2 regions of the Burkholderia sp. BC1 genome follow, and region 1 is predicted to be linked to the other one. Evidence: predicted binding sites of a transcription regulator. Region 1 holds the regulator's gene; the other holds the start of a gene.
What was found. The regulator NrdR, encoded in region 1, represses ribonucleotide reductase genes. The targets are predictions, from matches to a motif close to CACNANATNTNGTG.
Positions count from the first base shown of each region.

Region 2: a site for NrdR is predicted at 8,836-8,849, ahead of ACSHSS_RS02150 (ribonucleoside-diphosphate reductase subunit alpha). Genes of this name have one in related genera too.

Region 1 is NZ_JBQYLP010000084.1:2,522-13,638, reverse strand. Features, by position in the region: gene ACSHSS_RS26785 (hypothetical protein) at 1-424, shown strand, start outside; gene ACSHSS_RS26780 (PAAR domain-containing protein) at 421-672, shown strand; tRNA gene ACSHSS_RS26775 (tRNA-Lys) at 960-1,035, opposite strand; gene ybgF (tol-pal system protein YbgF) at 1,093-1,842, opposite strand; gene pal (peptidoglycan-associated lipoprotein Pal) at 1,862-2,371, opposite strand; gene tolB (Tol-Pal system beta propeller repeat protein TolB) at 2,389-3,684, opposite strand; gene tolA (cell envelope integrity protein TolA) at 3,794-4,846, opposite strand; gene tolR (protein TolR) at 4,843-5,292, opposite strand; gene tolQ (protein TolQ) at 5,303-5,980, opposite strand; gene ybgC (tol-pal system-associated acyl-CoA thioesterase) at 6,144-6,629, opposite strand; gene ACSHSS_RS26735 (SDR family NAD(P)-dependent oxidoreductase) at 6,730-7,476, opposite strand; ZMP/ZTP riboswitch at 7,656-7,755, shown strand; gene glyA (serine hydroxymethyltransferase) at 7,892-9,139, shown strand; gene nrdR (transcriptional regulator NrdR) at 9,146-9,625, shown strand; gene ACSHSS_RS26720 (GspH/FimT family pseudopilin) at 9,776-10,339, shown strand; gene ACSHSS_RS26715 (type IV pilus modification PilV family protein) at 10,336-10,752, shown strand; gene ACSHSS_RS26710 (PilW family protein) at 10,742-11,117, shown strand, end outside.
Region 2 is NZ_JBQYLP010000002.1:195,367-206,483, reverse strand. Features, by position in the region: gene proB (glutamate 5-kinase) at 1-722, shown strand, start outside; gene ACSHSS_RS02195 (CNP1-like family protein) at 832-1,440, opposite strand; gene ACSHSS_RS02190 (RNA pyrophosphohydrolase) at 1,454-2,101, opposite strand; gene ACSHSS_RS02185 (proline--tRNA ligase) at 2,320-4,056, shown strand; gene ACSHSS_RS02180 (MarC family protein) at 4,078-4,686, shown strand; gene ACSHSS_RS02175 (hypoxanthine-guanine phosphoribosyltransferase) at 4,781-5,332, opposite strand; gene ffh (signal recognition particle protein) at 5,427-6,794, opposite strand; gene ACSHSS_RS02165 (cytochrome C assembly family protein) at 6,884-7,780, shown strand; gene ACSHSS_RS02160 (PP0621 family protein) at 7,794-8,099, shown strand; gene ampD (1,6-anhydro-N-acetylmuramyl-L-alanine amidase AmpD) at 8,096-8,686, shown strand; gene ACSHSS_RS02150 (ribonucleoside-diphosphate reductase subunit alpha) at 9,136-11,117, shown strand, end outside.

The sequences.
Region 1 (11,117 bases):
GGATGTGACGCGTGACCCAGATCATCCGGACGAATTAAAGGTGGACGAAGAAAAATACCGAAAATTCGTCTCCGATTGCATTCGTGCATCATCGAAAACGGTGTCTATGTGCGATGATCTTAACAATCGCACCTCGGAGACCGCCGTTCGCATACTGCACTCAGAAAGCAAGGTGACGGTAATCGGGAGCGGGCGACTTCAGTTTTATTCTGCCCCTGACTTATCGTGCAAAATTCCTGGTGTTTTTATTTTGCCGGGCGAATCTGTAGTAGCAGAAAAAAGCGATCGTGGATTTACATTCGTGGCTTACCGGTCGGCAAAAAAAGATGACCCCGTTCTAGGTTGGGTAAGAAGTGATCGCCTGAAGCACAACGGCGTAGGAGCCACGCCACGGCAGCCAGCCAATAGCGAGCAGACTAAATGATGAATCTAATCCGCATCGGCGACGACACCGACCACGGCGGCAAGGTGGAAACGGGCTCCACGACCATGCGTTTCGATGGTCGCTATGTTGCTCGCAAGGGCGATCGCGTTTCTTGCCCGCAGCATCCCGACGTATCACCGAACCTCATTGAAGAGGGCGACTCATCGATAACGGACAACGGCATTCCGATCGCGCGCCACGGCCATCGAGCCACATGCGGCTGTCATCTGATTTCGAGTCTGGTCTAATCCGCTTACGGCGTTGCGCCGCGTGCAGTTCAGTCGAAGCACCGAGAAGCGCGTCCGTCAGATCGAGCAACTCGATTCGTCCCGCGCCGGGAGGGCTGATGTAGGTCGCTTCTCATGAGTCAACGACCAAAATTGAATGGGGCTACCGGCTGCGGTAACCCACCGAAGCGCCAAGGAAGGACATCGTCAGCGATATGGACCGATGTGGATTTGGATAAGAACCACCCACAGACGCCGGAAATAGAAAAGGACTTACACGCCGAAACGATGTAAGTCCTTGAATTCTTTGGTAGGCCGTGCAGGATTCGAACCTGCGACCAACGGATTAAAAGTCCGCTGCTCTACCAACTGAGCTAACGACCCAAAGAGCAAAAGATTATAGCGACGGATTGTGGGTTCGTCAACAACCCGCCGCGATAATTATTTGATCGACTCGAGCTTGCCCTGCGCCGTCTGCGCCGCGTTCGATCCCGCGTACTGCGACACGACCTGCTCGAACGTTTTCTTCGCGGCCGCCTTCTGGCCTTGCTCGAGCTGGTTCGTGCCGATCGCCACGAGGGCGTCGGCGGCGCGCGGGTGCTGCGGGTACTTGCTCACGATCGCTTGCCACGTCGCCGTCGAACCGCGGTAGTCGCGCAGCGCGTATTGCGCATTGCCGAGCCAGTATTGCGCGGTCGGCTGGTATGGGCTCTGCGGATACTTCGCGATGAAGCTGCGGAACGACGCCGCAGCCGCCTTGAAGTTGCCGTTGCGGAACTGCTGCTGCGCCGCGTTGAGCGCATCCGTTTCACCCGGCTGCACGGTGCCTTCCACGCCGTCGATCGTCTTCTGCTGCGGCTCGAACTTCTTGAGACGCGTGTCGAGATCTTCGTAGTACTCCTTCTGCTGCCGCTCGAGCGTCGTCAGCCGGTTCGTCAGATCCTCGTTCTCGCCGCGCAGCGTCGCGACCTGCTGGTTCAGCTGGTCGAGGCGGGCGGATTGATCGAGGATCGTACGCTGGGCGGCCGACAACTGGTTCGCCAGGTTGTCGCTCTTGCTGCGCAGATCGAGCACGGCGCGGCGTGCTTCGTTGTCGTCGAACATGCCGGCGTGCGCCGGCGCGGCCGACCACGCCGCGCCGACGACGCAGAACGCTGCGACCGCGCGCAGCCAGGTTACACGGTGCGTCATACAGCGATTCTTCCGTTACTTACTGTTGGTAGACGAGATCGGCGCGGCGGTTCTGCGCCCACGACGCTTCGTCGTGACCCGTTGCTTGCGGCTTTTCCTTGCCGAGGCTCACGGCTTCCATCTGCGAATCGGCAACGCCGAGCAGCGCGAGCGCGCGGCGCACGGCTTCCGCACGCTTCTGGCCCAGCGCGAGGTTGTACTCGCTCGTGCCGCGTTCGTCGGTATTACCCTGGATCAGCACGTGGCGCTGCGGGTGGCTCTTCAGATACTGAGCGTGCTGTTGCAGCAGCGGCTGATACTCGTCCTTCACCGAATAGCTGTCGAAGTCGAAGTAGATGCTGCGCTTCGCGAGCGGGCTGTTCGGATCGTTCAGCGGATCGACGTTCACTTGCGCGACGTTGTCGGCGCTCGGTTGCGTGCTCATCGCACCGGCGTTTGCCTTGTCGTCGAGCTTCACACCCGACTTACACGCTGCGAGCGCGCCGATCATCATCACGGCCAGGGCCAGACGAACTTTTTTCGACATCATGGTTACTCTCCTTGTGGTCATTGCATGAAGGGCCCCCACGACGGCTCACGAACCGAGCCGCCCTGGACGGACAGAATCTGCGGCGGCGCACTGCCGTCGGAAGGCACCGCAGCGAGCACGTTGCGACCGCCCGACTGCGTGGCGTACAAAATGTACTGGCCGTTTGCCGCGAAGCTCGGCGACTCGTCGCGATTCGTGTTGGTGATAGCGTTCGCCGCGCCGGTTTGCAGATCCTGAACGTACAGCTTGAAGCCCCCGCCCGTACGGGAGATGTAAGCGAGCAGCTTGCCGTCCGGGCTCACGCGCGGACTCGTGTTGTAGCTGCCGGTGAAGGTCACGCGCTGCGCCGCGCCGGCGCTTTCGCCTTGCGCGGGCATCCGATAGATTTGCGGCGCACCGCCGCGATCGCTCGTGAAGTAGATCCAGTGGCCGTCCGGCGAGTAGAACGGCTCGGTGTCGATCGAGCTGCTCTGCGTGAGACGGCGCAGGCCGCCGCCGTTCGAATTGACCGAGTAGATCTGCGTGTTGCCCGTCAGCGACAATGCGACCGCGAGCGTATTGCCGTCCGGCGACCACGCCGGCGCGCTGTTGTTGCCCTTCTGGTCGGAGACCATGTAGCGGCGGCCGGTCGGCAGATCGTGGATGTAGACGATCGGCTTCTTGCGCTCGAACGACACGTAAGCGACCTTCGTGCCGCTCGGCGACCACGCCGGCGAGATGATCGGCTCGGTGCTCGACAGCGCAATGCGCGCGTTCTGGCCGTCCGAGTCCGAAATCTGCAGCTGGTAGCGGTTGCCCGTCTTGATCACGTACGACAGACGCGTCGCGAACACGCCGCGCACGCCGAGCAGCTTCTGGTAGATGTAGTCGGCGATCTTGTGCCCGGCCGTGCGCAGCGTCGTGTCGTTGGCGCTGAGCGACAGGCCGCCGAGGCTTTGCTGCTTCACGGTGTCGTACAGGATGAAGTTGATCTTGTACTGACCGTTGCCCTCGCGGTTCACGCTGCCCGCGACGAACGCGTTCGCACCCTTGGCCTTCCACGCGCCGAGATCGACCGAGGCCGTCTCGGGCACGGGCGTGCTGCCGGCGTCGATGTTGGTGAATTTGCCGCTGCGGGCAAGATCGGCACGGACGATCGACGTGACCTGCTGCGGCAGGCCTGCCTCATTCGCGAAGTTCGCGGTGGCGATGGGGAACTGGGTCGAACCGACGCCGGTGATCAGCACGTTGACCTGCGCGTTAGCGGCACTGCCGGCCGCAATCAGGCACGAGGCCACGAGTGCCCTGAAACCTAGCTTCGTCATCAAACTCATGCTTCTTGCTTCCCGTATGACATGGATCGCTGCGCAACCGCAGAGACTGTAAAAATACCCGATTCGTTCCCGTCGGACAGCGACGGCCGGAGTGTAAGCGCATTTCCCGTCACTCCGCCGCCTTGAAGGTAATCGTAATGTCCGCCGGGGTACGACCGTTAGAATCGGGCGGCAACGGGACCGACGCCTGGATCGCATTGACCACGGCTTGATCCCACCCCGAATTTCCGCTCGAACGGCGGATCGATACGCTCAACACGTTGCCCGACGGCGTGCAGCGGATCGCGACGACCGTCGTCAGGCCGGCACGCTCCCCGCCCCAGACGATATTCGGCTTCACGCGGCGACGCACCTTGTCCGGATAGCCGGGCGATGCCGCGTTGCCGCCGGCGCCCGAGCCGGTGCCGCTCTTCGCGAGCCCTTCGCCGCCGCCTTCGCCTGCACCGGCCAGGCCCTGCATCTGCGCGAGACGCGCGCGCCGTTCCTGGTCGAGCTTCGCCTTCGCGGCCGAATCGGCCTTCGCGCGCGCCGCTGCTTCGGCCTTCGCCTTTGCCGCGGCCTCCGCCTTGGCCTTCGCGGCCGCTTCGGCTTTCGCCTTGGCTGCCTGCTGCGCCTCGAGCTGCTGCTGTTTCTGCTGCTGGAGTTTCTGCTGTTCGAGCTTCTGCTGCTCGGCGAGCTGTTGTTGCTTGAGCTTCTCGGCCTGCTTCTGCTTTTCGCGTTCGGCTGCCTTCTGTGCGGCGAGCGCGGCTGCCTGCTGGGCCGCGAGCTGCTGGCGCCGCGCTTCCTCTTCCTCGCGTGCCTTTTGCTGCTGCGCGCGGCGCTGCTGCTCGAGCAGCGCCTCGCGTGCGGCCGCTTCCTGCTGCCGCTTCTTTTGCTGAAGCGCAATGTCGGCCTGCTCGTCGCGAACCGGGGCAGGGGGCGGCGCGACCTTCGCGGGCGCCGGCGGCGTCACGACCGGGCGCGGCGCCGCGACGTCGGGCACCTCCGTCCACAGCTCGGCTTCGGCGCCGGCCGGCGTGCTGTTTTGCCACTGCACGCCATGATAGAGAAACAGCGCGAGCAGCACATGCATCAGCGCGGCGAGCGCGAACGCGCGCCACGTGCCGCGCTCGCGCGGCGGCTGAGGCGGATAGGCGGTGCTGCGCGGGGATAACCGGTTCATTGCGATTTGACGAGGAGGCCGACGCGCTTGACGCCGCGCGCCTTCAGATCCGACATCACGGTCATGACTGCATCGTACTGCACGGTCTTGTCGGCTGCGATCACGACCGGCTGATCCGGGTGATCGGCCTGTCGGGCCGAAATGAAGCTGTCGAGCTCGGCCTTCGTCATCGTGTCTTCCTGCGTCGCGCCGGAGTCGCCCTTGTACTTGACGCTCATCGTGCGGTCGGCCTTGATGTTGACGACGACCGGCGGCGTCTGCTCCTGCGGCGCCGCGTTGCCGACGGTCGGCAGATTGATGATCGACGGGGCGACGAGCGGCGCCGTGACCATGAAGATCACGAGCAGCACGAGCATCACGTCGATGTACGGGACGACGTTGATGTCGGCCATCGCGCGGCGCGAGCGGCCGCCGCGCATGCTCGATCGAATGGGGGTGCCTGCCATCGCGCGCTCCTTATTGGGCCTGACGCTGGAGGATGTTCGAGAACTCTTCGATGAAGGTCTCGAAGCGGATCGCGAGGCGGTCGATGTCGTGCGCGTAGCGGTTGTACGCGACGACCGCCGGAATCGCGGCGAACAGGCCGATCGCGGTCGCGACGAGCGCCTCGGCGATGCCCGGCGCGACGTTCGCGAGCGTCGCCTGCTGCACGTTCGCGAGCCCGCGGAACGAGTTCATGATCCCCCAGACGGTGCCGAACAGACCGATATACGGGCTCACCGAGCCGACCGACGCGAGAAACGCGAGGTTCGATTCGAGCACGTCCATCTCGCGCTGGAACGATGCGCGCATTGCGCGGCGAGCGCCGTCGAGCACGAGCCCCGGATCGCTAAGACGCTTTTCCTTCGCCTTCAGGAACTCACGCATCCCCGACTCGAAGATCCGCTCGAGCGCGCCGATCGTGTGGCGGTTGTTCGCGGCGCTCTGATAGAGCGCCTGCAGATCGCCGCCCGACCAGAAGTCCCGTTCGAAGCGCTCGGTCTGCGCGCGCGCACGGCGGATCGCGAACCACTTGCGGAAGATGAAGGTCCACGACATCAGCGACAGCAGCAGCAGCAGCCCCATCACGGCCTGGGCCAGCACGCTCGCGTTGAGAACGAGGGAAATGATCGACAGGTCTTGAGAAGTGTTCATAGAGGTTTGAAGTAACGTCCCTTCGGGGTGCCCGGGGCGCCCGGTGTGCGTGCAGTGCGACGCGCCGGCGGGCAGGGCCGGAATGCGCCTGCCGCGCCTGAGGTCGAACCTTGCTTAGTATCGATTCAGAAAGGCGAGTTCATAGGCTTTGTCTAAACGGCGCTCATGCGAGCTTCGTTGACAGTTCGCCGGGCCCGGCATTCGCGACGGGCCCGCGTTGCAGCGCATCCAGCGCGGCCGGCGGGATCGCCGCGGGCCGGATGCCGGTGCGGTCGACGCAGCCGATGCGGATTTGCCCGGCCACGAGCAGCGTGTCGCCACGCCACGCTTCCTGTACGAATTCCACCGATGCGCGACCGATGCGTGCGGGACGGCTCGTGATCGTCAGCATGTCGTCGAGTCGCGCCGGCGCGCGGTAGTCGAGCGACGTGCTGCGGACGATGAAGAGCGCGCCCGTCTCGTCGGCGAGCCGACGCTGGTCGATACCGCACGCGCGCAGCCACTCGGTGCGGGCGCGCTCGAAGAATTTCAGGTAGTTGGCGTAGAAAACGATGCCGCCGGCATCGGTGTCCTCGTAGTACACGCGCACCGGCCAGGTAAAGCCGGAAGGCACGTCCGACGAGCGGGTAGGCTGAGTCATGGCGCGCATTCTACCGGAAGGGAAGGGTCCGATTCGCAACCGATTCGTAACGGAATGTAGTAGTCGCAGTACACCGCGGGCCGGCCGTCGGCCGGGCCCGCGCGGCGATTCAGCCGCGATGCACGGTCGGGCCGCCCGGCGCCTGCGCGATCGGCATCAACTCGATCGCGTTGACGTTCACATGGGCGGGACGCGTCGCGATCCAGTACACGGTGTCGGCGATGTCCTCGGGCATCAGCGGCTGCACGTTCGCATACACGTTGGCGGCCTTTTCGTTGTCGCCGCGATAGCGGACGTTCGAGAACTCGGTGCCGCCGCATAGACCCGGCTCGATGTCGGTCACGCGCAGCGGCGTGCCCAGCAAATCGGCACGCAGGTTCAGGCTGAATTGTCTGACAAAAGCCTTGGTCGCGCCGTACACGTTACCGCCGGCGTACGGGTAGGAGCCGGCGACGGAGCCGATGTTGAAGATGTGGCCGCGGCCGCGTTCGATCATGCCGGGCAGCAGCGCGTGCGTGACGGTGACGAGGCCCGTGCAGTTCGTGTCGATCATCGTGTGCCATTCGTCGAGGCTCGCCTTGTGAGCCGGTTCGACGCCGAGCGCGAGGCCCGCATTGTTGACGAGCACGTCGAGCGCCGCGAACTCGGCGGGCAGGGCGGCCGGCACGGCTTCCACGGCCGCGCGGTCGCGCACGTCGAGTTCGAGCGGCAGCAGCGCGTCGCCGAGCTCCGCGGCGAGCGCGTCGAGCCGCTCCTTGCGGCGCGCCGTGGCGACCACGCGGTGGCCGCCCTTGACGAAGGCACGGGCGATGGCGGCGCCGAAGCCGGCGGACGCGCCTGTGACGAACACGATCATTGCTGCTCCTGGTCGGTAAAAAAGTAGCGCGTAGTATCGCGCAAACGCGCCGGGAATGCCGCACCGCGACAACGGCGTCGCGCGCGCCGGACAAGGCGATTCGGTTCCGGCCCCGATTCTTCCTGCGGCCGGGGGCGCGGTTGCCTATTCATGGCGCATCCAATACACTAACGCGCTCATCACCCCTGCGTGACTGGCGATAGAACCCTCGGGTTCAAGGTGGAGCATCCCACCGTGAAGCGCAGGGCGCCGTTTTTGCCGTTCGCCTGGGCAGCCGTTGTGCGCCGTCGCGTGCATCGCCGGTGGCTGTCCTGCCTCGCGTCACTCGGATTCTTCCGCCACGTCGAGCTGGTCCTGCCAGCAGCGCAGTGTACTCGGCCACCCGGTCAACCTGTACACACTTAACGGAAACCGTATGTTTGACAGAGCCCAAAGCACCATCGCGAACGTCGATCCCGAAGTCTTTGCAGCGATCGAGCAGGAAAACCGTCGCCAGGAAGAGCACATCGAGCTGATCGCGTCGGAAAACTACACGAGCCCGGCCGTGATGGCCGCGCAGGGCTCGCAGCTCACGAACAAGTACGCGGAAGGCTATCCGGGCAAGCGCTACTACGGCGGGTGCGAGTACGTCGACGTCGTCGAGCAGCTCGCGATCGACCGCGTCAAGCAACTGTTCGGCGCCGAAGCGGCCAACGTGCAGCCGAACTCCGGCTCGCAGGCGAACCAGGGCGTGTTCTTCGCGATGCTCAAGCCGGGCGACACGATCATGGGCATGAGCCTCGCGCACGGCGGCCACCTCACGCACGGCTCGCCGGTCAACATGTCGGGCAAGTGGTTCAACGTGGTGAGCTACGGGCTGAACGAGAACGAAGACATCGACTACGAAGCGGCCGAGAAGCTCGCGCAGGAGCACAAGCCGAAGCTGATCGTCGCGGGCGCGTCGGCGTTCGCGCTGAAGATCGACTTCGAGCGTCTGGCGAAGATCGCGAAGTCGGTCGGCGCATACCTGATGGTCGACATGGCGCACTACGCGGGGCTGATCGCTGCCGGCGTGTATCCGAACCCGGTGCCGCACGCCGACTTCGTCACGACGACCACGCACAAGAGCCTGCGCGGCCCGCGCGGCGGCGTGATCCTGATGAAGGCCGAGTACGAGAAGCAGATCAACTCGGCGATCTTCCCGGGCATCCAGGGCGGTCCGCTGATGCACGTGATCGCGGCGAAGGCCGTAGCGTTCAAGGAAGCGCTGTCGCCGGAGTTCAAGGCCTATCAGCAGAAGGTGGTCGAGAACGCCCGTGTGCTGGCCGAGACGCTCGTCAAGCGCGGCCTGCGGATCGTGTCGGGCCGCACCGAAAGCCACGTGATGCTGGTCGACCTGCGTGCGAAGAACATCACCGGCAAGGCGGCGGAAGCCGCGCTGGGCGCCGCGCACATCACCGTGAACAAGAACGCGATTCCGAACGATCCGGAAAAGCCGTTCGTGACGAGCGGCATTCGTCTGGGCTCGCCGGCGATGACCACGCGCGGCTTCGGCCCGGCCGAAGCGGAGCAGGTCGGCAACCTGATCGCCGACGTGCTCGAGAACCCGGAAGACGCAGCGACGATCGAGCGCGTGCGCGCACAGGTCGCCGAGCTGACCAAGCGCTTCCCGGTCTACCGCTGATCGACGATGCGCTGCCCGTTCTGCCGGCACGACGACACGCAGGTGGTCGACTCGCGTGTGTCCGAAGATGGCGCCGCGATTCGCCGGCGCCGTCGCTGCTCGGCTTGCGACAAGCGTTTCACGACGTACGAACGGGTCGAGCTGGCCCTGCCGTCCGTCGTGAAAAAGGACGGCAGCCGCACCGAATTCGACCGTCGCAAGATCGTCGCCAGCATGCAACTCGCGCTGCGCAAGCGGCCCGTTGCTGCGGATGCGATCGACGCGGCGGTCGCTCGCATCGAATATCAACTGCTCGCAACCGGCGAGCGTGAAGTGCGTAGCGAGAAGCTCGGCGAGCTCGTGATGAACGAGTTGCGCGGGCTCGATACGATTGCCTATGTCCGTTTCGCATCGGTGTATCGCCGGTTCGAGGACGTGTCCGAATTTGCCGACGTGATCGAAGAGTTCCGTCGCGCCTCTCCCGCCAAGCCTCCGCGTAAGCGCTGACGCGCTGCGTCCGTTCATCGCCTGCTCCTGTCGTTCAGTTCGCGCCGATTGTGTCGGTTGCACGCGCTCGCCGTCAGTCGGCCGTTCGGCATATGGTGCGCGTCGCCGCACGTCGCTAGAGTCGTTGCATCACGTTGGCGGAGCGCGGCGATGGAACGGTGCGGGCAGGCAGGATTGAAGGACGGGCGACACGTCGGCGGCTTCACGCTCGTCGAACTGATGGTCGCGATAGCGATTGCGGCCGGTCTCGGTCTTTACGCCGTGCCCGTCTTCGATCAGTGGCGGATGCGCGAGCGTGTCGATGCACGTGCTCGCACCTTGCTCGGTGCGCTGTCGTTCGCACGCGCCGAGGCAACGCGTCTCGGCGTACGCGTCACGCTCTGCCGTGCCGACCGCAACGGCGCTTGTCTGCGCGCCGCGCAGCGCTGCGGGCCGGCCGAGTGGTCATGCGACTGGCTCGTCGCGGGCGAGTTCGAAGGCGCTTTGCGCGTGTTGCGCCGCTATCCGCCCGATCGGGAAATTGCCGTTGCGGGCGCCCCGCAGGAACTGGCTTTCGTGCCGCCCGCGGGGCAGGTGATCGGCGGAATCCGGCGCTTCGAATTGCGTCCGCGGCGCGATGTGCCGGCGCTCGATGGCGCGCGCCTGTCCCGCTGCGTGCGACTTGCGGCGGGCGGCCGTGCGCGCCTGTCGACCGGCCGGTGCGACGCGGCATGATCGCGGCGCGCAACCGGTCGCGCGGCACGTCGCTGCTCGAAGCGATGCTCGCGATCGCGCTGCTCGCGATCGTGATGCTGGCGGTGGCGGGCAGCCAGCTTGCGATGGCGCGTGCGCAGCGGGCGACGGTATGGCGCGCGCGCGCGCTGTGGCTTGCCGACGCGCGCCTCGAATACCGGCGTGCCGCTCGCGGCGCGGACGGTGGCGTCGCGACGTTGGCGGCTGCGTCGTTGCCCGGCGGTTCGACTGCGATCGACAGCGGGCCCGGCGGCGTGCAATTCGCGATCGTGGCCTGGCGTGGCGAGCATCCCGTAGCGCCTTCGCAGGCGCAGTGCGGGAACGCGGTTCCATCGGCGCAGCCGCCATCATGCGTGCGCATTCCGTTTCGGGAGGCCGATGTGGATGAACGCTGAACGCCGGATGCGTGCGCATACGCTGCTCGAAGTGCTGATTGCGATGCTCGTCGGACTGCTCGTGCTGGCCGCAGCCGGTGCGCTGTACCACGCTCAGCGCATCGCGCAGCGGCGCGCAGACGATGCATTCGCGTTGCGCGATGCGGCGGGAACCGCGCTGATGCTGATCGGCCAGCAAGTCCAGATGGCGGGGTTTCGTCCGCTGGATGTCGGTGCATCGTCGTCTTCGTCGTCGTGGTCGCCGGTGTTCGGCTGTGCGTCCGCGCGCATGCGAGGCGACGCTGCGCAACTGCAGTGCGATTCCGTCCGGCAATCGTCCGACGCGCTGCTCGTGCGCTATATCGGCGATGCCATATCGACATGGC
Region 2 (11,117 bases), on a different contig from region 1:
TGGTGCCGATCATCAACGAGAACGACACGGTCGTCACCGATGAAATCAAGTTCGGCGACAACGATACGCTCGGCGCGCTCGTCGCGAACCTGATCGAAGGCGACGCGCTGATCATCCTGACCGACCAGTCGGGGCTGTTCACTGCGGATCCGCGCAAGGATCCGGCGGCGACGCTCGTCGCCGAGGCGAATGCGGGCGCGCCGGAACTCGAGGCGATGGCGGGCGGCGCCGGCTCGAGCCTCGGCCGCGGGGGCATGCTGACGAAGATACTCGCGGCGAAGCGCGCCGCGCACAGCGGCGCCAACACGGTGATCGCGAGCGGCCGCGAGCCTGACGTGCTCGTGCGTCTGGCCGGTGGCGAGGCGATCGGCACGCAGCTGATCGCGCGCACCGCGCGGATGGCGGCGCGCAAGCAATGGATGGCCGATCATCTGCAGGTGCGCGGGCACGTCGTGATCGATGCCGGCGCGGTCGAGAAGCTGACGGCCGGCGGCAAGAGCCTGCTGCCGATCGGCGTGACGGACGTGCAGGGCGCGTTCGCGCGCGGCGAGGTGATCGCGTGCGTCGGCCCGGACGGGCGCGAAGTCGCGCGGGGCCTCACGAACTACAGCAGCGCCGAGACCAAGCTGATCCACCGCAAGCCGAGCGGCGAAATCGAAAGCGTGCTCGGCTACATGCTCGAGCCCGAGCTGATCCATCGCGACAACCTGGTGCTCGTCTGAACGCAGCGCGCGCAGTCGCGCCATGCGTTCATCGCCGCCGAAATGAAAAAAGCCCGCTCGATGCGGGCTTTTTGCCGAACGCCGCCGACGCTGCCGGCGCCACGTACGATCAGCGCAGCTGGCTCATCGCGGTGCGGTGAAAGCGGATGTTCTCGACGATCTGCTGCGCGGTGCCTTGCGGCATCTTGTTCGCGCAGAGGTAGTCCTGATAGAGCGCCGCGTGATACGCGTTCAGCTCGCCGTTCTCGATGCGTCGCCAGTCGTTCTCGACCGTGCGGTCCCAGCCGTCGTGATCGGAATTCAGCCCCGCGTACTGCCGCCATTCGTACGTATCGCAGCGGATCCCTTCGTAGTTCACGTTGCGTGCGCCGGCCGGGCTCGTGACGACGACCGTGTAACGCACGACGCCGTCGCTGCCGACCGTCAGCGATTTCGCGTCGACGAAGAACTTCAGCGGCGTGTTCTGCGACACGTTGAACGGCAGCAGGTCGGCCGTTTGCGGCAGCGCCGGCAGCGTGTCGACCGGGTTTTCCTTCCAGTTCCCCTGGCGGTCCAGCAGATACACGAACGCGCTGTCGTCCTTGTTGGTCGGCGTTTTCGAATTCGCGCAACCGGCCAGTGCGGCGGCCGCGGCGATCGACGCGAGCGCGAGAGCAATCGCTTTCAATATGCATTCCTCGTAAAAAAAGGGCGCGACACCAAGGTCGCGCCCGGTCATGCAGTCCGACTCGTCATTTGCCGACGATCACGCGGGGCGGCATCTCGTCGAGCGTGCTCGCCTCCACTTCGACCTCGGAACAGACGACCGATGTGTCGACAATCGTCAGCGTCTCGGTGGGTTGCGCGGCGATCACGCGCGGATAGCGCGGCAGACGCGGCCCACGGGGCTTGTCGGCTCGCTGCGCCGGGCGGCGCAGGAAGCGCGACAGTTCCGTCAGCGCCAACTGATAGACATCCCGCTTGAACTCGATTACCGCATCGAGCGGCACCCAGTACTCGTTCCACCGCCACGCATCGAACTCCGGGTGATCGGTCGCGCGCAAGCAAATGTCGCAGTCGCGTCCGAGCATCCGCAGCAGGAACCAGATCTGTTTCTGGCCGCGGTAATGACCGCGTACTTCGCGTTTGATGAACTTGTCAGGCACCTCGTAACGCAACCAGTCGCGAGTGCGGCCGATTATCTTGACGTGTTCCGGCAGCAGGCCAGTTTCCTCGTGCAGTTCCCGGTACATCGCCTGCATGGGGGTCTCGCCGTACTTGATCCCGCCTTGAGGAAACTGCCAGGAGTGCTCGCGGAGCCGTTTGCCCCAAAACACCTCGTTGCGCGCGTTCAAGAGGATGATGCCGACGTTCGGGCGAAAGCCTTCACGATCCAGCATACAACCACCTTCGAATCCTTTAAAATTGCTTTGATTATAAACAGATAACGGGCGCTGCGCACCGTGACGGAGCGAATCCGCGCAAGGCGCGCCGGCTGAATTGTCCCTGATTTGTCTGCTACGTCATCTGCGCCATCGTCGTTCGTCGCGCGCAGCTTTTTCACCTTGAATCTTTTTCGGGCGCCCTGCCTGGGGGCGCCGTTTTTGGAACCGTCCGCATGAAAGCTTCCCGTTTCTTTATCGGCACCCTCAAAGAAGCACCGGCCGACGCAGAGATCGTCAGTCACAAGCTGATGGTGCGCGCCGGCATGATCCGTCGCGTCGCCGGCGGCATCTACAACTATCTGCCGATCGGTCTGCGCTCAATTCGCAAGGTCGAGGCGATCGTGCGCGAGGAAATGAACCGGGCGGGCGCCGTCGAACTGCTGATGCCGGCCGTGCAGCCGGCCGAACTGTGGCAGGAGTCGGGTCGCTGGGAGCAGTACGGCCCCGAGCTGCTGCGCTTCAAGGACCGCAAGGACAACGACTTCGTGATCGGGCCGACGCACGAGGAAGTCGTCACCGACATCGCGCGCAACCAGATCAAGAGCTACCGGCAGATGCCGGTGAACTTCTATCAGATCCAGACGAAGTTCCGCGACGAGATCCGTCCGCGTTTCGGCGTGATGCGCGGCCGCGAGTTCATCATGAAAGACGCGTACTCGTTCGACAAGGACGCGGAAGGCCTGCGCGAGTCGTATCGCAAGATGTATGACGCGTACGTGCGCATCTTCACGCGCCTCGGCCTCGAATTCCGCGCGGTCGCGGCCGACAGCGGCTCGATCGGCGGCAACTTCTCGCACGAGTTCCACGTGATCGCCGATACCGGCGAGGACGCGATCGCCTACTGCCCGAGCTCCGAGTTCGCGGCGAACGTCGAGGCGGCCGAAGCGCTGCCGCTGATCGCCGAGCGCGCGGCGCCCGCCGAAGCGCTGACGAAGGTCGCGACGCCGGGCAAGGCGAAGTGCGAGGCCGTCGCCGAGCTGCTGAACATCCCGCTCGAGCGCACGATCAAGTCGATCGTGCTCGCAACCGACAACGAAGGCGCCGAGCCGACCATCTGGCTCGTGATGCTGCGCGGCGATCACGATCTGAACGAGATCAAGGTATCGAAGCTGCCGGGGCTGAAGAACCATCGTTTCGCGACCGAGCAGGAAATCGTCGAGTGGTTCGGCACGCCGCCCGGCTATCTCGGCCCGATCGGCACGAAGAAGCCGGTGAAGGTGATCGCCGATCGCACGGTCGCGAACATGAGCGATTTCGTGGTCGGCGCGAACGAGGTCGACTATCACATCGCCGGCGTGAACTGGGGCCGCGATCTGCCGGAGCCCGAGGTCGCCGATGTGCGCAACGTGAAGAAGGGCGATCCGTCGCCGGACGGCAAGGGCGCGATCGACATCTGCCGCGGCATCGAGGTCGGCCACGTGTTCCAGCTCGGCACCAAGTACTCGGAAGCGATGGGCGCGACGTTCCTCGACGAATCGGGCAAGCCGCAGCCGATGCTGATGGGCTGCTACGGGATCGGCGTCACGCGTATTCTCGGCGCGGCGATCGAACAGAACTTCGACGACAAGGGCATCATCTGGCCGGAGTCGATCGCGCCGTTCGAAGTCGTGCTGTGCCCGATGGGCTACGACCGCAGCGACGCGGTGCGCGAGGCGGCCGACAAGCTGTACGCGGAACTGACGGCGGCCGGCATCGACGTGATCCTCGACGATCGCGGCGAGCGTCCGGGCGTGATGTTCGCCGACTGGGAACTGATCGGCGTGCCGCACCGCCTCGTGATCGGCGAGCGCGGGCTGAAGGACGGCAAGATCGAGTACCAGGGCCGCCGCGACACCGAAGCGACGCTGCTGCCGGCCGGCGAGGCCGCGGCGACGGTCGCGGAGAAGGTCCGCGCGGCGCTCGCGCACTAAGCGGATCGGACGGGGAACGCGGTGGAGTACACCTTCCTGTCGGCTACCGTGCTTCTCGTGCTGATCACCGATCCGCTCGGCAACATCCCGCTGTTCATTTCGGCGATGCGCGACGTGCCGCGCGAGCGGCGCGTCAAGCTGATCCTGCGCGAGGTCGGGATCGCGTTCGTGATCCTGCTGTTCTTCATGGTGGTCGGCGACCGCTTCCTGCGGATGATGAGCCTGACCGACCTCTCGCTGCGCCTCGGCGGCGGGATCGTGCTGTTCCTGATCGCGCTGCGGATGATCTTTCCGCATCCGGACGGCGCGCTCGGCAGCGATCCGCGGGCGGGCGGCGAGCCGTTCATCGTGCCGCTCGCGATCCCCGCGCTCGCGGGGCCGTCCGCGCTCGCGACGGTCATGCTGCTGACGTCGCAGGCGCCCGGCAAGATGTTCGAATGGGTCGGTGCGCTGACCGTCACGATGATCCTCTGCGCGATCACGCTGGTGCTGGCCGAACGGATCCAGCAATGGCTCGGCGAGCGCACGGTCGCCGCGTTCGAGCGGCTGATGGGCCTCGTGCTCGTCGCGATCTCGGTCGAGATGCTGCTGGCCGGCATCCGCGCGTTCGTCCACCAGCTGCAGACCTGACGCGCGTTTCGCGCGCGACGACGAAAAAAAGCGGCGCTCCGGGCATGAACCCGGGCGCCGCTTTCCGTTTGGCGCCGGCGAAGCCGGCGTGCGCTCAGACGTTCGCGGTCAGCGCGCGGATCGTCGGCAGGTTGCGCCAGTAGCCCTTCGCGTCCATCCCGCAGCCGAACACGTAGCGGTCCGGCACCGAGAAACCGCAGAAGTCGGGATGCAGCGGCTTCGCCTTCGCGAGCGTCTTCTCGCACAGCACGGCCGACATGAAGCGCTTCGCGCCCATGTCGAGGATGCGGTCGCGGATCGCGGCCATCGTCTCGCCTTCGTCGAGGATGTCGTCGAGCACGAGCACGATGCGGTCTTTCACCGACTCGCGCGGCGCGACGCGCCAGTGCATCTCCGGGCTGCCCTGCGTCGTGTTGCGATAGCGCGTCAGGTGGATGTAGTCGAATTCGAGCGGGAAATCGAGATGCGGCAGCAGCATCCCGGTAAACACCGCCGCGCCGCCCATCACCGACAGAACGAGCGGGAACGCGTCGCCGATCTCGGCGCGGATCGCGTCGGCCATCCGGACGATCGATGCGTTGACGGCGTCCGCCGAGACGATCTCTTCGGAGTGTTCGAAAATGTGGAGGGCTTCTTCGCGGTTCATGTGTTCTGGCGGACAGTCGGTATACAAATAAGAGTGAAGCACAACGGCCGGTGCGCGCTACGGCAAAAACCCGCGCGCCGGCCGGCGGACGGAATCAGCGCAGACCGGGCATCATGCCCTTCAGGCCGCGCATCATCTTCTGCATGTTGCCGCCCTTCAGCTTCTTCATCATCGTACGCATCTGATCGTACTGGTTCAGCATCCGGTTGACTTCCTGCACCGGCACGCCCGCGCCGGCTGCAATGCGGCGCTTGCGCGTCGCCTTGATGATTTCGGGTTTCGCGCGCTCGGCCGGCGTCATCGAGTTGATGATCCCTTCCATCCGGCGGATCTGCTTCTCGGCCTGGCCCATGTCGGCGCCGGCTGCGGCCTGCTGGAACTGCGCGGGGAGTTTGTCCATCAGCGACGACAGCCCGCCCATGTTCTTCATCTGCGAGATCTGCGCGCGGAAATCGTTCAGGTCGAAGTCGCCGCCTTTCTTCACCTTGTCGGCGAGCTTCTGCGCGGCCTGCACGTCGACGCCGCGCTGCGCTTCCTCGACGAGCGCGAGGATGTCGCCCATGCCGAGGATCCGGTTGGCCATCCGGTCGGGGTGGAACACCTCGAGGCCGTCGAGCTTCTCGGCGACGCCGACGAACTTGATCGGCTTGCCCGTCACGTGCCGCACCGACAGCGCGGCGCCGCCGCGCGAGTCGCCGTCGAGCTTGGTCAGCACGACGCCCGTGAGCGGCAGCGTGTCGTTGAACGCCTTCGCGGTGTTGACGGCATCCTGGCCGAGCATCGCGTCGACGACGAACAGCGTTTCCGCCGGTTTCAGCACGCCGTGCAGCGCGGCGATTTCCTGCATCATCGCTTCGTCGATACCGAGCCGGCCGGCCGTATCGACGATCAGCACGTCGTGGTAGTGGCGCTTCGCCCAGTCGACGGCCGCAACCGCGATGTCGACCGGCTTCTGGTCGGGCGTGGACGGGAAGAAGTCGGCGCCGACCTGTTCGCTCACCGTTTTCAGCTGCATGATCGCGGCCGGGCGATAGACGTCGCACGACACGGTCAGCACCTTCTTCTTGTACTTCTCGCGCAGCAGTTTCGCGAGCTTGCCGGCCGTCGTCGTCTTGCCGGCGCCCTGCAGGCCGGCCATCAGGATCACGGCAGGCGGCGAGACCGCGAGGTTCAGCTCGGCGGCCTTGCCTTCGTAGTCGCCGCCGATCACGGCGGTCAGCTCCTTCTGCACGACGCCGACGAGCGCCTGGCCCGGCGACAGGCTGCTGATCACTTCCTCGCCGAGCGCCTTTTCCTTGACCTTCGCGATGAATTCGCGGACGACCGGCAGCGCGACGTCGGCCTCGAGCAGCGCGAGACGCACTTCGCGGAGCATTTCCTGCGTATTCGCCTCGGTGAGCCGGGCTTCGCCGCGCAGCGTCTTGACGACGCGCGCCATCCGTTGAGTGAGATTGTCGAGCATGGGGAGCGATGGACAGTGGGGCCCGAAGGCGCGGCGGTCATCGAATAACGGAGCCGTCGCGGGAAGGGGGCCTAGTGTAAACTTCGAACATGGATATTGTACTGTATGCCCTCACCGCATTCCTGTACGGCGGCCTTGCCGTCGCAGGCTGGCGCACGCATCGGCAGGGCGCGGCGTCGCCGCTCGTCGCGAGCGTGCCGGCCGTGCCCGTTCCGGCGTCGGCCGCGTCCGGGATGAGCGGCGTCGGGCGCGCGCTGCTGTTCGCCGCGCTCGTCGCGCACGGTGTGCTGCTGCACATGACGATCTTCCCGCACGACGCGATGATCTTCGGTTTCGCGTTCGCGCTGTCGGCGATGTTCTGGCTCGGCGCCGGCATCTACTGGATCGAGAGCTTCTTCTTCCCGCTCGACAGCCTGCGTCTGCTCGTGCTGCCGCTCGCCTGCGGCGCATCGCTGCTGCCGCTCGTGTTCGGCGGCGTGCGGGTGCTGCCTTATGCCGCAGCACCGCTGTTCAAGCTGCACTTCCTGATCGCGAACATCGCGTACGGACTGTTCGCGATCGCGGCGCTGCACGCGGTGCTGATGCTGATGGTCGAGCGGCGCCTGCAGTCGCTGCGAAGCGGCGGGCGCGACGGCTCGACCGGCTGGATCGCGAGCTGGCTCGAAACGCTGCCGCCGCTACTCACGCTCGAGAAGCTGCTGTTCCGCCTGATCGGCGCCGGCTTCGTGCTGCTCACGCTGACGCTCGCGTCGGGCATCCTGTTCAGCGAGCAGGTCGATGCGCGCGCATTGCGCCTCGATCACAAGACGGTGTTCGCGATCCTGTCGTGGCTGATGTTCGGCGGCCTGCTGATCGCGCGCAAGACGTCCGGCTGGCGCGGGCGCGGCGCGGCGCGCTGGGTGCTCGTGTCGTTCGCCGCGCTGCTGCTCGCGTATGTCGGCAGCCGGTTCGTTTTCGAGGTGCTGCTGCACCGCTCCGTCGTTTGACCGCAGGTTTCCGATGCGACAGATTCTTCTCCTGATTCTTCTCTTCTTCGCCGGTTCGTGGCTCGCGCGCAAGCTGCGTCACGCGCAGGAGCAGGCGCGCGCAGGCCGCGGCGCCGATGCGTCCGGCGCGCCGGGCTACGGCGCCGGTGCCGCGCGTCCGAACGGCGATGCGCGCTCGCTGCCGGAGCCGATGGTGCGCTGTGCCGAGTGCGGCGTGCATGCGCCGAAGGGCGATGCGATCGCGGCCGCGAGCGGCGAATACTTCTGCAGCACCGAGCACGCGCAACGTCACGCCGCACGCGCGGGCGGCGCGCGATGACCGACGCGCGACGGCTGTCGGTCGACGCGGCCGGCTGGGTGCGCGAAGCGCGCCACGCGCGCTCGCCGAACTTCGAGGCGCGGCCCGCGGGCGCGGTGCCGTCGCTCGTGATCGTGCACAACATCAGCCTGCCGCCCGGCGAGTTCGGCGGCGACGCGATCGAGGCGCTGTTCCTGAATCGCCTCGACTGCGACGCGCACCCGTACTACCAGCGTCACCTGCGCGACGTGCGCGTCTCCGCCCATTTCCTGATCCGCCGCGACGGCGAGCTCGTGCAGTTCGTGTCGTGCGACGAGCGCGCGTGGCACGCCGGTGCGTCCGAGTTTTTCGGCCGGCCGCGCTGCAACGACTTCTCGATCGGCATCGAGCTCGAAGGCGCGGACGACGTGCCGTTCGACGATGCGCAATACGCGACGCTCGCCGTGCTCGCGCGTACGCTCGCCGCGCGCTATCCGGTCGACGCCTTCGCCGGGCATTCCGACGTCGCGCCCGGCCGCAAGACGGACCCCGGTCCGCATTTCGATTGGCAACGCTTCGCGCGCGATGCCGGGTTCGGCGCCGAATACTTTCCTTTCCGGCAGCAGTGAGCGCAGGGTTTTTTGACCGGAAAAACCCTTTTCTCGGATCAATGCCTTGTCGCGTCTGCCCGTGCGCGATGTCAAGACCTCCGGCGCAAATTCTCCGTTTGGACCTCGCTCGAATGTCCACTATACTTGGTGCCTGTTGAGCAGTTCTGCACTAGATATAGTGTGTGTCGCAGGGGAAACCCGAGCGGCACCGGCCGGCGGGCAACGCCGGCGAACGGGGTTCTCAGGGCGGCGCGTCAGGCCGGGCAGTCCAGGCGCCGCAATCAGCGCAGCGAACATCGCGGGTAGGGTAGACATGACGAAGCACACGACCGAACCGGTTGTCGCGCATCGACGGAACCGGCTTCCCCGACGCATCGCTCGCCTCTTACCGCTTGCGCACCGCATCGCGCAGCGTTCGTTTTAATCCGCGGTTCTCTCCGCACCATCCAACACCAGGAGCTTTGCACATGCAAACCACCGACAACGCGACGTCCCAGTACGAGAGCGCATCGAGCCGTCCTCTCGGCGGGGCCGAACAAGGCGCGCCGGCGCTCGCGCCGCAGGCAACGTTCGCCGACTACAAGGTGATCCGCCGCAACGGCAGCGTGGTGGCGTTCGAGCCGTCGAAGATCGCGATCGCGGTGACCAAGGCTTTCCTGGCCGTCAACGGCGGGCAGGGCGCCGCGTCCGCGCGCGTGCGCGAGCTGGTCGACCAGCTCACGCGCAACGTCGTGCGCGCGCTCGTGCGCAGCCGCCCGAACGGCGGAACGTTCCATATCGAAGACATCCAGGATCAGGTCGAACTCGCGCTGATGCGCGGCGGCGAGCACAACGTCGCGCGCGCGTACGTGCTGTATCGCGAGAAGCGTCACCTCGAGCGCCAGCATGCGGGCGAGGAAACGGCGGCCGTGCGCGAGACGACGGGCGGCATCAACGTCGTCGACAACGGCGTCACGCGTCCGCTCGACATGAACGCGCTGCGTGCGCTGATCGTGTCGGCATGCGACGGCCTCGGCGCTGCGGTTAACCCTGATCCGATCGTCGCGGAGACGGTGAAGAACCTGTACGACGGTGTGCCGATGAGCCAGGTCTACGACTCGGCGATCCTCGCTGCGCGCACGATGATCGAGAAGGATCCGGCATACAGCCAGGTCACGGCCCGCATCCTGCTGCACACGATCCGCCGCGAGATCCTCGGCGAGGAAGTCGTGCAGGCCGACATGTCGACGCGCTACGCCGAATACTTCCCGCAGTTCCTGAAGCGCGGCGTCGAAGCCGGCCTGCTCGACGACAAGTTGCTGCAGTTCGACCTGAAGCGCCTCGGCGAAGCGCTCGACGCGAGCCGCGACCTGCAGTTCGGCTACCTCGGCCTGCAGACGCTGTACGACCGCTACTTCCTGCACGTCGACGGCACGCGCATCGAAATGCCGCAGGCGTTCTTCATGCGCGTCGCGATGGGCCTGTCGCTGAACGAGATCGACCGCGAAGCGCGTGCGATCGAGTTCTACAACGTGCTGTCGAGCTTCGACTTCATGAGCTCGACGCCGACGCTGTTCAACTCGGGCACGCACCGCTCGCAGCTGTCGTCGTGCTATCTGACGACGGTCGCGGACGACCTCGACGGCATCTATGAAGCGCTGAAGGAAAACGCGCTGCTGTCGAAGTTCGCCGGCGGCCTCGGCAACGACTGGACGCGCGTGCGCGCACTCGGCTCGCATATCAAGGGCACGAACGGCAAGTCGCAGGGCGTCGTGCCGTTCCTGAAGGTCGTCAACGACACGGCCGTCGCGGTGAACCAGGGCGGCAAGCGCAAGGGCGCGGTCTGCGCGTACCTCGAATCGTGGCACCTCGACATCGAGGAATTCCTCGAGCTGCGCAAGAACACGGGCGACGACCGTCGCCGTACGCACGACATGAACACGGCGAACTGGATTCCCGACCTGTTCATGAAGCGCGTGATGGAAGGCGGCGAATGGACGCTGTTCTCGCCGTCGACCTGCCCGGATCTCCACGACAAGTTCGGCGCGGACTTCGAGGCGGCTTACACGGCTTACGAAGAGAAAGTCGCGCGCGGCGAGATCAAGCTGTTCAAGAAGATTCCGGCGCAGCAGCTGTGGCGCAAGATGCTCGGCATGCTGTTCGAGACGGGCCATCCGTGGATCACGTTCAAGGATCCGTGCAACGTGCGCTCGCCGCAGCAGCACGTCGGCGTCGTCCACTCGTCGAACCTGTGCACCGAAATCACGCTGAACACGAGCGACACCGAAATCGCGGTCTGCAACCTCGGCTCGGTGAACCTCGTCGCGCACCTCGTCAAGCAGCCGGACGGCACCTACGCGCTCGACCACGACAAGCTGAAGCGCACGATCAGCGTCGCGATGCGCATGCTCGACAACGTGATCGACATCAACTACTACGCGGTGCCGAAGGCGCGTAACTCGAACCTGAA